Regions from separate parts of the Nonomuraea sp. LPB2021202275-12-8 genome, predicted to be linked through region 3. Evidence: riboswitches for the same ligand, from Rfam matches in the RefSeq annotation. Region 3 holds a riboswitch; each other region holds the start of a gene.
What was found. Region 3 has a riboswitch for cyclic di-AMP ahead of V5E28_RS15045 (NlpC/P60 family protein). Riboswitches for the same ligand answer to the same signal wherever they lie in the genome.

Region 1: another riboswitch for cyclic di-AMP. It lies ahead of V5E28_RS09160 (C40 family peptidase); the one in region 3 lies ahead of V5E28_RS15045 (NlpC/P60 family protein).
Region 2: another riboswitch for cyclic di-AMP. It lies ahead of V5E28_RS05840 (CHAP domain-containing protein); the one in region 3 lies ahead of V5E28_RS15045 (NlpC/P60 family protein).
Region 4: another riboswitch for cyclic di-AMP. It lies ahead of V5E28_RS36465 (glycoside hydrolase family 25 protein); the one in region 3 lies ahead of V5E28_RS15045 (NlpC/P60 family protein).

The regions. Positions count from the first base shown of each region.
Region 1 is NZ_JBAHWD010000004.1:137,702-140,751, reverse strand. Features, by position in the region: gene V5E28_RS09165 (3-isopropylmalate dehydrogenase) at 1-304, opposite strand, end outside; cyclic di-AMP (ydaO/yuaA leader) riboswitch at 404-544, shown strand; gene V5E28_RS09160 (C40 family peptidase) at 809-1,201, shown strand; gene V5E28_RS09155 (class I SAM-dependent methyltransferase) at 1,219-2,034, shown strand; gene serA (phosphoglycerate dehydrogenase) at 2,470-3,050, opposite strand, start outside.
Region 2 is NZ_JBAHWD010000002.1:429,569-432,618, reverse strand. Features, by position in the region: gene V5E28_RS05845 (fumarylacetoacetate hydrolase family protein) at 1-727, opposite strand, end outside; gene V5E28_RS05840 (CHAP domain-containing protein) at 863-1,540, opposite strand; cyclic di-AMP (ydaO/yuaA leader) riboswitch at 1,552-1,699, opposite strand; gene V5E28_RS05835 (NAD(P)/FAD-dependent oxidoreductase) at 1,949-3,050, opposite strand, start outside.
Region 3 is NZ_JBAHWD010000006.1:397,112-400,161, reverse strand. Features, by position in the region: gene V5E28_RS15050 (LuxR C-terminal-related transcriptional regulator) at 179-391, shown strand; gene V5E28_RS15045 (NlpC/P60 family protein) at 388-1,431, opposite strand; cyclic di-AMP (ydaO/yuaA leader) riboswitch at 1,438-1,588, opposite strand; gene V5E28_RS15040 (amino-acid N-acetyltransferase) at 1,872-2,429, shown strand; gene V5E28_RS15035 (RDD family protein) at 2,528-3,050, shown strand, end outside.
Region 4 is NZ_JBAHWD010000029.1:59,962-63,011, reverse strand. Features, by position in the region: gene V5E28_RS36475 (MarR family winged helix-turn-helix transcriptional regulator) at 1-313, opposite strand, end outside; gene V5E28_RS36470 (hypothetical protein) at 426-602, shown strand; gene V5E28_RS36465 (glycoside hydrolase family 25 protein) at 719-1,450, opposite strand; cyclic di-AMP (ydaO/yuaA leader) riboswitch at 1,463-1,598, opposite strand; gene V5E28_RS36460 (lysine N(6)-hydroxylase/L-ornithine N(5)-oxygenase family protein) at 1,975-3,050, opposite strand, start outside.

The DNA of each region.
Region 1 (3,050 bases), on a different contig from region 3:
GCAGGTTGACGTAGTGGTCGAACTCGAAGCGGATGCGCAGCAGCAGGTCGCGCTCCAGGATTCCCGGCGGCACGCTGGGGTCGCCGACGGCGCCGAGCAGGATCGCGTCATAGCCGCGCAGCTCCTGCAGCACGGCGTCGGGCAGCGTCTCGCCGGTGCGGTGGTATCGGGCGGCGCCCAGGTCGTAACGGGTGGCCTCGATCTTGGTCCCGACCGCATCGAGGACCTTCAGCCCCTCGGCCACGACCTCGGTGCCGATGCCGTCACCGGGGATGACTGCCAGACGAATGTTGCGCGACTCCATGGGCGTACCTTACCGGCTCGTCTCGGCTGACGAACACATGATCTCACGGGCCGGACATTTTACCTTTGTCCTATTTGCGGGGATTTGACCGTTTCGTTAGAGTTCCCCCAGCCTAATCCACACAGCACTGTGTGGAGCCGGGGACCCACCCCAACCTGGGGCGAATCGGCATCAACGCCGTAGGGCGCCTTCCAAGCCCGAGCCCGTCAGCTAACCCGGCCGGCCGTATGGAAGGACAGTCCCCTGTCTCGCATCGCCATTCTCCTCGCCACCACGGGTCTCGTACTCGCCGCCGCCCAACTGCCGGCGAGCGCGGACCCTGCGGACACCCCCGAAACCCCCCAAACCGCTGAAACCCCCCGCACCGCCGAAACCCCCCAGGCCGCCGAAATCCCCCACGCGGCCGAAACCCCCAAGAGCGTCACCCTCACCGCCGCCCAGGTCGAGAAGATCCGCAAGCGCAGCCGCCCCCAGCCCGCCTGGAAGGCCGCCCTGTCCTTCGCCATGGACAAGCGCGGCATCCCGTACGTCTGGGGCGGGACGAGCGAGCGCGGCTACGACTGCTCCGGCCTCATGCTCAGGGCGTACGAAAGCGCCGGCGTGAAGCTGCCGCGCACGGCCGCCCAGCAGTACTCGGCCTTCGGCAGGAAGATCGCCTGGGACGACCTCAAGCCCGGCGACCTGGTCTTCTTCAGCGGCCTCGGCCACGTCGGCATGATCTCCAAACCGGGCCACATGGTCCACGCCCCGCACAGCGGCGACGTCGTCAAGGAGGAACGCCTGTCCGCCTGGCGCCGCGACGCCTTCGTGGGCGCGGTACGGCCCGACCCCAAGGGCGTGCGCCAGGCCTCGAAGCCCGCCTTGATCCCGGCCATGCCCACCGCAAGCACCCTGTGACACGTAGCGTGTGAGGCATGGCAGCCGAGAAGGTGCATCTCACCAAGGAGAAGGCGACTCTCCTGGCCACCCTGTACGGCAGGGCCCTGGACGCGCGGTCACCGGAGCCGATCCTGGGCGACGACATGGCCGTCCAGGCGATCGAGCGGATCGACCACGACTTCACTGAGACGGGCATCACCCGCCGCAGCGCCGCCTCGGTGGCGTTCCGGGCCCGGTTCATGGACGAGTGGGCGACCGGCTTCCTCGCCGCGCATCCGGACGCGGTGGTGCTGCACCTGGGCTGCGGCCTGGACACCCGCGTCCACCGGCTGGACCCGCCGCCCACCGTCGACTGGTACGACGTGGACTACCCGGACGTCGTGGAGCTGCGCCGGCGCCTGTTCCCGCAGCGGCCCGGCTACACGATGATCGGCTCGTCGGTCACCGACCTGGCCTGGCTGGACCAGGTGCCGGGCGACGGCAGGCAGGTGCTGGTGATCGCCGAGGGGCTGTTCTACTACCTCGACGAGGCGGGTGGCCGGGAGCTCGTCCGGCGGATCGTGGACCGGTTCGCCGGCGGGCAGCTCGTGTTCGACGCCCTGAGCAGGCTCGGGCTCAGGCTGCAGGTGCTCAACACGCCGGTGCGCAGGGCGAAGGCCAGGATGCACTGGGCCGTCGACGGCCCCGAGCACCTGCTGTCGATCCATCCGAAGCTGCGCTGCGTGACCATGCTGAGCGCGCTCGACCTGACCGGACCCGGGTTGCCGCCGGGTTTCCGCGCGGCGGCTCGCCTGATGAAGCTGGTGCCCGGGATGGCCCGGGCAGCGGCCTTCTACCGGCTGGAGTTCTGAGGGACGCCGCCGTTGTCGCGGCGGTCCAGCGCCGTCTGCAGCGCCTGGGCCGCCTCGTCCTCGTGCTCGTCGGCGCCGTTCCAGGAATACATCTCGTACATGGGACTCAGCTCATTTCGCGAGGCGTCGGGAAGGTGAAGTCGGATCCCGGTCGCGAATCCGACCGGGCCTGATCTCGGGGTCCGGATCACGGACCGCACGAAGGGACTTACCGGCCGACGGCTCGCCGCTCACCGCGACGGGTCGCCGACCTGCCCTAACAGGCCCCGCCGCGGCAGGTAATAAGTACGAGAACCTGGCGCATCGTTCGCCAGACTACCTGGCGGTAGCCGGGCTGTCTCGTTGGATGTCCTACTATCTCGCATTCTGAGACAGCGAAAGGGTCGCCGCCGGAGGCATCCGGAGGCGGCCCTTCGAAGCGGACTTTCCGAGGAGTCAGTCCTCGAGGTCGACCGAGCGGCCGCTCTCGGCGCCGATCTCCGAGCCGATCTGCTCCAGCACCTCGGCCGGGATCGCGGAGTCGACGGTCAGCGCGATGAGCGCCTTGCCGCCCTTGACGTCGCGGGCCACCTGCATGGAGGCGATGTTGATGCCCTGCTCACCAAGAATCCGGCCCACCACGCCGACGACGCCGGGGCGGTCGGTGTAGGTGAAGAACGACAGGTGCGCGGTCGGCTCGATCTCCATCTCGTAGCCGTTGACCTCGACGATCTTGGTGATCTGCCGGGGGCCGGAGAGCGTGCCGGACACCGAGACCTGGCGGCCGTCGGCCAGCACGCCGCGCACGGTGATGACGTTGCGCCAGTCGGGGCTGTCAGAGCTGGTGATCAGGTCGACGCTGACACCACGGTCCTTGGCGAGCAGCGGCGCGTTCACGTAGGTGACGGAGTCCTCCACCACGTCGGTGAAGACGCCCTTGAGCGCGGCCAGCTCCAGCACCCGCACGTCCTTGGAGGCGATCTCACCGCGCACCTCGACGTCGAGCTTGGTGGCCACCTCGCCGGCCAGCGCGGTGA
Region 2 (3,050 bases), on a different contig from region 3:
AGGTGCCGGTGGACAGGATCACGCCCTGCGGGTGGCGGTCCGCGCGGAACAGGTGGCCGACCAGGTCGTCGAGGCGGCGGTGGAGCTGGGAGGTGCTCGCCGCGCCCGACCACGCGACCACGCCGCCACGCGAGATCGACATCTCGATCGCCAGGTCGTACGGGTCGGGCACCTCCCAGGCGGGGCGGATGCCGGGCCCGAGCGCGGTGGCGCCCGCGTACATCTTGGCCTGTGGCAGGTAGAGCGGGTTCTCGCCCTCGATCGAGCGGGAGCTGACGTCGTCGCAGACGGTGTAGCCGGCGATCTCGCCGCTGGCCGTGACCACCACGGCCAGCTCGGGCTCGGGGACGTCCCAGGTGGAGTCGGGCCGCACGCCGATGGACTGGCCGTGGCCGCGCACCCGCCTGCCGATCGACTTGAAGAACAGCTCAGGCCGCTCGGCGTCGTAGACCCGCTGGTAGATGTCGGGTTCGGTGCTCTCCTCGACTCTGGCCTCGCGGGAGAGCCGGTAGGTGACCCCGGCCGCCCACACCTCGGTGTCGGCGTCGACGGGCGCGGCGGGCGTCACCTCGTCGAGTGGCTCGGAGGCGCGGTCGAGCAGCTCACGGAAGTGGCCGAGGTCGGCGGACAGCGCCTCGCCCAGCGAGAAGCCTGCGGGCAGCGCGGAATCGGCGCCCTCGGCGCGCACCGCCCAGCGGGAGGAACGAGAGCATCGGACGAGGTGCATGAGCGCCTTCCTGTCGAGCGAGCGGGCCCCGAGCGGGGCCCGTCCGGGTCGCGGCGCGCCCGCGCCGGGCTCGCCACGTCCGGCAGCCTACTCAGCCGGCGGGCGTCGGCCTCATGGTGGTGAGGCCGGGAGGCGTCAGGCCTTGTACTCGGGGTAGCCGTAGCCGACGACCTGGGACGTGGGCCGGACTCGCTCCTCGACCTTGCCGTTGCCGGTGTTGCCCTCGATCGTGGTGATCGTGCCGTTGCCGTTGTCGTGCTTGACCAGGCCGACGTGGTCGATGCCGCTGGTGCTCTTGCCGCCGTTCCAGTCGTAGAAGACGACCGAGCCGGGCTTGGCCTGGGTGCCCCAGTGCTGGTTGGCCTTGAACCAGTCGGCGTAGGTGACGGTGTAGGCGTCCCAGCCCATGGAGGTCCGGGCGCCGGCCTTCTCGCCGACCCAGGAGACGAACATGGCGCACCACGGGGCGTTGGCGTACAGCTGCGGGCTGCCGCCGCCGTCGCGGGCCAGCGTCTCGCTCGCGCGCGGGGAGGACATGTACCAGCTGTGGTACGGCGTGCCGCCACCGGCGGCGTTCTCCTTCACGCCGATCTGGGACTCGGCCACCTTCAGCACGGTCTGCGTGCTGATCTGGGTGTTCTTGGTCTGGGCCGCGGCGACGTTCTGGGACTGCGCGGGGTTGGTCTGCGCCGGGTGGTCCGCCGCGAAGGCGGGCGTGCCGACGATGGCCGCTCCGGCCGCGACACTCAGCCCGACAGCGAAGCGGGCGACGTTGGACCGGATATGGGCGCGGTTGAGGATGTTCTTGGCCATTCTGGGGGTGCTCCTTGCTTCCATGCCGCCTACCGGGTTAGCTGACGGGTTCGGGCGTGGAAGTGCCCTACGGAACGCTCAGGAGAGAGCGAACCGATTCACCCCAGAAATGAATGGGTCCCCGGTTTCGCGATTTCGCGGATTCGGCGGCCACGGCCTCTGCGGACGAACGTTCTCGCAGATGGGACGTGGTCTCGGCGATTGAACGGCCACGCTGGCATATCGTTAAACCCAAGCGTGCACCGCGGATGACTCAAAGGTAAGCGAACGGCATAGAACGATGCAAGTGACGCCCCTGACTCCCTAACGGGATGCCCTGTGCCATAGGCATTCGCGGCCCGATTCTTTACCTTTGCCCCCTTCCGGCGGACCCGGAATTCCGGCGTCAGGATCAGCTGAGACGGCCGGTCAGAAGCCTTCTGGCCTCCTGCGGTGCCCGGCCAGTTCGAGCAGGGCGTCGCGCGCGCCCCTCAGGACCGCCGGACGTGCCCGATGGCCGTGCCGGAGCGCGCGCACGGTCGCCCGGAGCAGACCGGGCAGGGCGAGGGTTTCACGCGGGTCCCGGATCCGGGAGTAGACGTCGAGGACGCGGCGCACGCCGCCAGGCCCTTCGGTCAGCGCACGCAGCAGTTCGAACTGGACGTGCGCCAGGCCGTCTCCGCGCCCGAGCAGGTTCGTCCAGTGATAGGTGTGCACGCACTGCTCGTCGCGCGAGCGCTCCCATGCCCGGGTGGCGCGGTCGAGCGCCGCAGGGTCGTCCAGGGCGCCGGCGACGCTCTCGCCAAGCAGGCGGGCGAACCGCACGGCGTCGCGGATCCCCTGCGCCGTGACCGGGTCCTTGAAGTGCCCGGCGTCGCCGGCCAGGACCCAGCCGGGCCCGGACGAGCGGCGGAAGTAGGACGGGTACTCGGCGGAACTGACGATCTTCGTGGTCCTCGTGCAGCCCTCCAGGCGCGTGGCGAGCCCCGGCACCAGGCCGACGGTCCGGTCGAACTCCGCCTCCAGGTTGCCCCGGAAGTCCGCGGCCCGCTCGACCGGCGGCATCAGGAGAACCAGTGACAGCCCTTCGTCACAGGGGAAGGCGTTGCCCAGTTCCCGGCCGGTCAGCCACATCGCGGCGGTGGAGCGCCATTCCTCCCGCGGGTCCTCGTAGTAGGCGTAGTAGCACGCCCTGCCGTTGGGGTGGGAGACGCGCGGACGCTCGGCGCCGACGAGGCGCGCGACGGTGGAGCGGCGGCCGTCCGCGCCGACGACCAGGCGGGCGCGGATCTCGTACTCCTGTCCCCCGCTCCCTCGCTCGTTCTGGTCGCGGACGCGCACGCCGACGGCCCGGCCGTCCTCCCAGAGCACGCCGGTGACGCGATGCCCCTGCCTGATCTCCGCGCCGGCCTCGCGGGCGTTCTCCACGAGGGCCGCGTCGAAGGGGGCGCGCCGCACGCACATGCCGTAGTCGATTCCGTCGACCGGGGTGTAGGCGCCGTCGGCCGCGTGGCCGGGCCCGCCGATGAAG
Region 3 (3,050 bases):
ATATGCCGACATATGGCGAGTACTTCACATACAACGGATCATGTCAATGGGGCGTGTCAAGTGCGGCAGATCTCATGCTTGACGACCTTTCCCGCATGCGTTTACCGTCTGCGAGATGAGCAGCTTCGCTCGGATCAAAGACGTCTCCGAGTAGTGCTGTTGGGAGGGAGGGCTCCCGATGAATGTGCTCACCGAGGGCGTTGAGCTCAGCCATGCGGATGTGGCGTTACTGGCAGAGCTCGCCAAGGGGGTCACGGTGGATCGGGTGGGACGGCGCTTGGACATCAGCGGGCGGACTGTGCGCCGAAGACTGAGAGGCATCTGCGACCGCATCGGAGTGGCCACCGCGATCGAGGCGGTGGCCTGGGCCGCACGGCGTCAGCTGATCTAGTCGGCGATGCGGACGGCTCCGGCGTAGGGGCGCCGGGCGATGGAGGCGATCCGCACCACGTCACCTGTCTGCGGCGCGTGCACCATCATGCCGCCGCCGAGATAGATGCCCACGTGGTGCAGGTCGTTGTAGAAGAAGACCAGGTCGCCGGGGCGAAGCTCCTCCCTGGAGATGTGCCTGCCCGCGGTCCACTGGTCACCGGTGTAGTGCGGCAGTGAGATCCCCACGCGCTGATAGGCCGCCATCACCAGACCGGAGCAGTCGTAGCCGCGCGGGCCTTCGGCGCCCCAGATGTAGGGCTTGAGCTGCTGGGTGAGGGCCCACCTGGCGGCCTGCGCGGCCTTGCCGGCTCCGGAGATCGGCAGACTGACGCGGACGGCACGGGTGCCGGGGCGGCCGGCTTCGCCGAGCGCGCGCTGGAAGAGGTTGCTCTCCACCTTGGTGACGAGCTTGACGATCTTGTCCCGCTTGGTGTCGAGCTTCTCGACGATCTCCGTCACCTCGTCGATGCGGGCCTTGGCCCCGGCCCTGGCGCGCTCGGCGGTCTCCATGGCCTTGGTGAGCTGGATGACGTCCTCGCCCTGCTGCTGCTTGACCGCGTAGGTGGTCGCGGCCCTGTCGAGGAAGCCGTCGGGGTCCTTGGAGGTGGTGAAGGTGAGGGCGGTGTTGAGGCCACCGGTGATGTACTCGTTCTCGGCCAGGCGCATCGCCTTGGATCGCTTGGCGTTCAGCTCGGCCTCGCTGGCGGCCAGCGTCTTCTGGGCGTTCTCGACGGCCTTCTTGGCCGTCTTCAGCTTCTCCCGCTGCCCGTTGTAGTCCTCGGTCAGCGTCTCGATCTCGACGTGCATCGCCTCGACCTGCTTGGAGAGTTCCTTGAGGGAGGGCTCGGGGTCGGCGGAGGCGGAACCGAGGGGGAGGGCCAGGAGCAGCGCGGCGACCGTCACGCCGACGACGCCTAACCGGCGGGAACGGCCGGGCCGTTCCGCGGGGCGGGCATGCCTGCCCGCCGCGCTCCCTCTGCGGTCACGCGTGCGCTTCACCAACCAAGCTCCTTCCATCGACGCCTACCGGGTTAGCTGACGGGTTCGGGCCGGAGCAGCCCTACCGAGCCGAGGCTCGGATTCACCCCTGGCGACGCGGTGCGGGCGCCGCCGGCGGGTCCCCGGTTCCCCTTCGGGGATTGGGCGCGTCCGCACGAGAATCGCGCGGGACATCGTCGCTGGACACTAATGCACTCCTGGTTCCTGCTCAACCGGAACTGCCGAGTCTGTAGAGGTTTCACAACTGAAGGGTCACAAGGTGATCTCGTGACGCCCCGTACAGAAAACACTTTTTGTCCCCTTTGGCCTGAGTTCACCGGAGGTGGAGCTGTAGGATTCGTACAATCCCTAGCGTGCTCGTACGACCACGACATGTCACAGGATGGGGGAGAGGCGAGAGTTAGGGCTGAGCCGTAATGAGGTCTGTACCCTGGATGGCCATGGAGCAGGTCGCCGAACTCACCGTCCCCGAGACCGAGATCCTCGTCCGGCGTGCCAGAACTCCGGACGTCCGGATCATCAGGCTTCTGGTCGACACCTATGCCGGCGCCGGCCCGCGGCTCCTGGAGAAGGCCACGGTCACCCTGTACGAGGACGTGCAGGAGTTCTGGGTCGCCGAGCGCGCGGGAGAGGTCGTCGGCTGCGGCGCCCTGCACGTGCTCTGGGAGGACCTGGCCGAGATCCGCACCGTGGCCGTGCACCCCGATGTCCGAGGGCTGGGAATCGGGCACCGGATCGTCTCGGCTCTCATCGGGACCGCTAGAGGGCTGGGACTGCGCCGTGTATTCTGCTTGACTTTTGAGGTCGATTTCTTCGCCAGGCATGGATTCCGCTCCATCCAGGGCACCCCTGTCTCCCCCGAGGTCTACGCCGAGCTGCTGGCCTCCTACGACGAGGGCGTGGCCGAGTTTCTGGACCTGGAGCACGTCAAGCCGAACACCCTGGGCAACACGCGCATGCTGCTTCACTTGGCATCGGGTGACGCGGGCCTTGACTGACAGGAAAGGTGATTGTTGATACCTATGTCGATACGTTGGGCCACGACAGGCATGTGCCCTGACACGTGCCACATGCGCACTCGAAGCGAGGTGACACGGTGAGCACAGGACAGCCGCCGTATCCTCAGGACGACTCCGGCGAGAACTCGCCGCACGGGAATCCTGAATACGGACAGAGCACGGGACGCCAGCAGGGCGAGCCCGACCCCGATGTGACCGTCGTCGGCTACCGGGCCGACGACCCCTACGGTCAGCAGCCCCAGTACGGCCAGCAGCAGTACGGCCAGCAACAGCAGTACGGCCAGCAGCAGGGTTCGGGCCAGCAGTACGGTCAGCAGCCCCAGTATGGTCAGCAGCCCCAGTACGGCCAGCCGGGTTACGGCCAGCAGCCGGGGTCCCAGCCGGACTACGGCCAGCAGCAGGGTTACGGCCAGCAGGGCTACGGCCAGCAGTCCCAGCCCGGCTACGGGCAGCAGCCCGGCTCTCAGCCGGACTACGGCCAGCAGCAGGGTTACGGCCAGCAGCCCGGCTCCCAGCCGGACTACGGCCAGCAGCAGGGTTACGGCCAGCAGCCCGCGTCCGGGCAGCAGGGCTACGGGCAGCAGCCGCAGTACGGCCAGC
Region 4 (3,050 bases), on a different contig from region 3:
GAGCGAGGGTCACGGCCAAGGCGCGTTCGTCCTGACTGTTGCGCTCGCGGTGGATGTAGCCAAGGGCCTGGAGCCGCTTGAGGAGCGGGGAGAGCGTGCCTGGGTCGAGCTGGAGCAGCTCTCCCAGTTCCTTGACCGACAAGGGCTCGTTTTCCCAGAGCGCGAGCATGACCAGGTATTGCGGGTGGGTCAGCCCCATGGGTTGCAGCAGCGGTCGATAGAGGCTGATCACGCTGCGTGAGGCGATGCTGAGGGCGAAACACACCTGCCGGTCCAGCGCCAAGAGGCCTGTTGCCTCTCTCACAGTCTCCATATGTGTACGCCTCCTACGAGCTCTGGTAGTTTACTTGGTGTACAAATCGTTAGCCTACCAATAGATGCCACGCAAATCGACTGTGGCCGGGCCCTTCGGGGAGGGACACCTCATGTTTCATCGCAAGCCGATCGAGGACCGCATCGCCGAGCGCGTAGCGAAGCTGCCTCCGCTGAAGGAGGGCAGGCACTTCGAGCATGGCCCGGCCAAGTTCGTGTTCATCGCACTGCTCACCGCGGTGGCAGCCATGCACCTCATCGGGCTGGCCATCGTCATGCACTTCGCCTGAGAGCATGCCCAGGCGTGCGCCTGCCGGAAGTTGGCTGCGTGGGCGGTCGTGCCAGGTGTCTGCGTATGCTGCGGATCTCCGCTGCCGAAAGGGCTGAACTACGACCATAGCTCGCCTCAGCGCCGGCCGAGGGCGCGCAGCCCGTCGGGGGTGAGCGAGGAGACGTTCTGGTCGACGGGGGTGTCGGAGTACTGGTGGATGGTCCAGTACTTCCAGTCCGCGGGCGGGGTGACGGTGCCCTTGGGCTTGCTGTAGTGGGCCACCCAGAGGGGATATTCGGCCAGTCCCCTGCCGTAGGTGTCGGCGAAGTTCCATCCGCTGTAGAACATCGGGGTGATGCCGGTCGTGTCCTCGACGTAGGACAGCCAGGTCCTGGCCCAGTTGTTGACCTGTTCGACGGACAGGCCGTCGGTGGTCTCCAGGTCCAGCACCAGCAGGTCACCGCGCTTGCCGGGCTGGGCGTTCACCACGGACAGGAAGTGGTCGGCTTCGGCGACGGGATCGTTGCCGGGGTGACCGTAGTGGTAGGCGCCGCGCACGATGCCTTTCTTGTCCAGCTCCCGCCAGTGCCGGGCGAAGGTGCCGTCGCGGAAGCTCACGCCCTCGGTCGCCTTGATGATGCCGAACTTGGCGGGGCTGGCGTTCCAGTCGTGCTGGGGCTGGTAGTTGGAGACGTCCTGGCCGTAGGTGAGCGGGACCTGTTCGCGGCCTTGGTGAGCCGGCGGATGGTCGACGGCGTACGCGGGGCCGGTCAGGGCGACCGCCGCCAGGATCGCACCGGCGATGGCGTAGCCGGGGAGGTTCAGCAGGCGCCTGGGGGAAAGGGCGGCGAGCCGAGGCTCGGGCATGAGGGAATTGACTCCTTGCTTCCATGCCGCCTACCGGGTTAGCTGACGGGTTCGGGCGTGGAAGTGCCCTACGGACGCAAGGCGTCCGATTCACCCCAGAAACTTGGGTCCCCGGCTCCGCGAGATGCGGACTCGGCGGCCGTGCGCCGTCCCGAGGAGGGGGCTCGCCAGGACAGCGCACGGTCCGGTCAACGAATGGGCAACGGATGGGCGAGGGGAGCCCGATCCGTGTGCCACGATGAGGCAAAAGGTATATACAGCCCCATAAGTGCACAAGTAGGCAAACCTTACAGATGGCCTGACTGAGCCTTACCTGCCCCCGAAACCCCGTACCCGCCGGGGTTTTCGCGCTCGGTAAAATTTGGCAAAGGCCCGCACGGTCGTCATGGCGCCGCACGACCTCGACCAGGCGCGCCGATAGACCGACCTCGTCGAGGACGTCTTCGCGGGCGTTGCGTGGCGACGGCCGACCCCGTCGGCGTGACTCCGCCGGTCATCCCGATCGGCCGCCACCACGACGCGGCTCAGCGCGACATGGCGTAGGTGCCGCGGCGGAGCCGGTCGGCCATCGACTGGACGATCTCCCCCACCCGGACCGCGGTGTTGGACAGCAGGGTGGAGGTGAGGCCGTGGGTGTGCTCGGTGGCTCCCTGGACGTAGATGCCGCAGCGCACCGCCCGTGGGGTCGCGACGCGGTAGTCGCGGCCGATGCGCACGCCGCCGCCGGGCAGCCGGTCGCAGTGCTCGCCGATCGCGCCGAGCAGGGTGAGCGGGTCGGCCGGCCGGTAGCCGGTGGCGAAGACGATGACGTCGGCGTCCAGCAGGGTGCGCTCACCGGTGGGCAGGAACTCCACGGTGGCGCGCACGCCCGCCTCGTCCTTGTCGACGTCGACGAGCCGGGAGGCGTTGAGGATGCGCAGGCGCTCCTTGCCCAGCACCTTCTCCTGGTAGTGGCGGCGGTACAGGCCGTCGATGACCTCCAGGTCGACCACCGAGTAGTTGGTGGAGGCATGGTAGGCGCGCAGCCGCGACTTGACCTCGTCGGGCGCGGTGTAGAAGTGGTCGACGGCCACCGGGTCGAAGATGCGGTTGGCGAAGGAACTGTCGTCGGCGGGGGTGTAGCCGTACTTGGCGAAGACGGCGCACACCTCCGCGTCGTGGAAGACGGCGTGCAGGTGGTCGGTCACCTCGGCGGCGCTCTGCCCGGCTCCGACCACGACGAGCCGGCGCGGATCCCGCAGCTCGGGCAGCCTGTCCAGTAACTCGTCGCTGTGCCAGATCCGCTCGCCGCTCACCACGCCCTCCGGCAGGACCGGTTCGAGCCCGGCGGCGACGACCAGGTCGCGGGTGCGCCGGGTGGTCAGCGTGCCGTCACTCTGGCGGACGACCACGTCCAGGAAATCCACCGCTCCGTCCACGGTCACCGGGGTGACCATGACCACCTCGGACCCGTACGCCACCTGGTCGGCGAAGGGGGCGGCCGCCCATTCGAGGTAGTCGTGGAACTCCAGCCGGGACGGGAACATCGTCTTGTGGTTGATGAAGTCCAGCAGCCGCCCCTTGTCCTGCAGATAGCTGAGGAAGCTGAACTCGCTCCCCG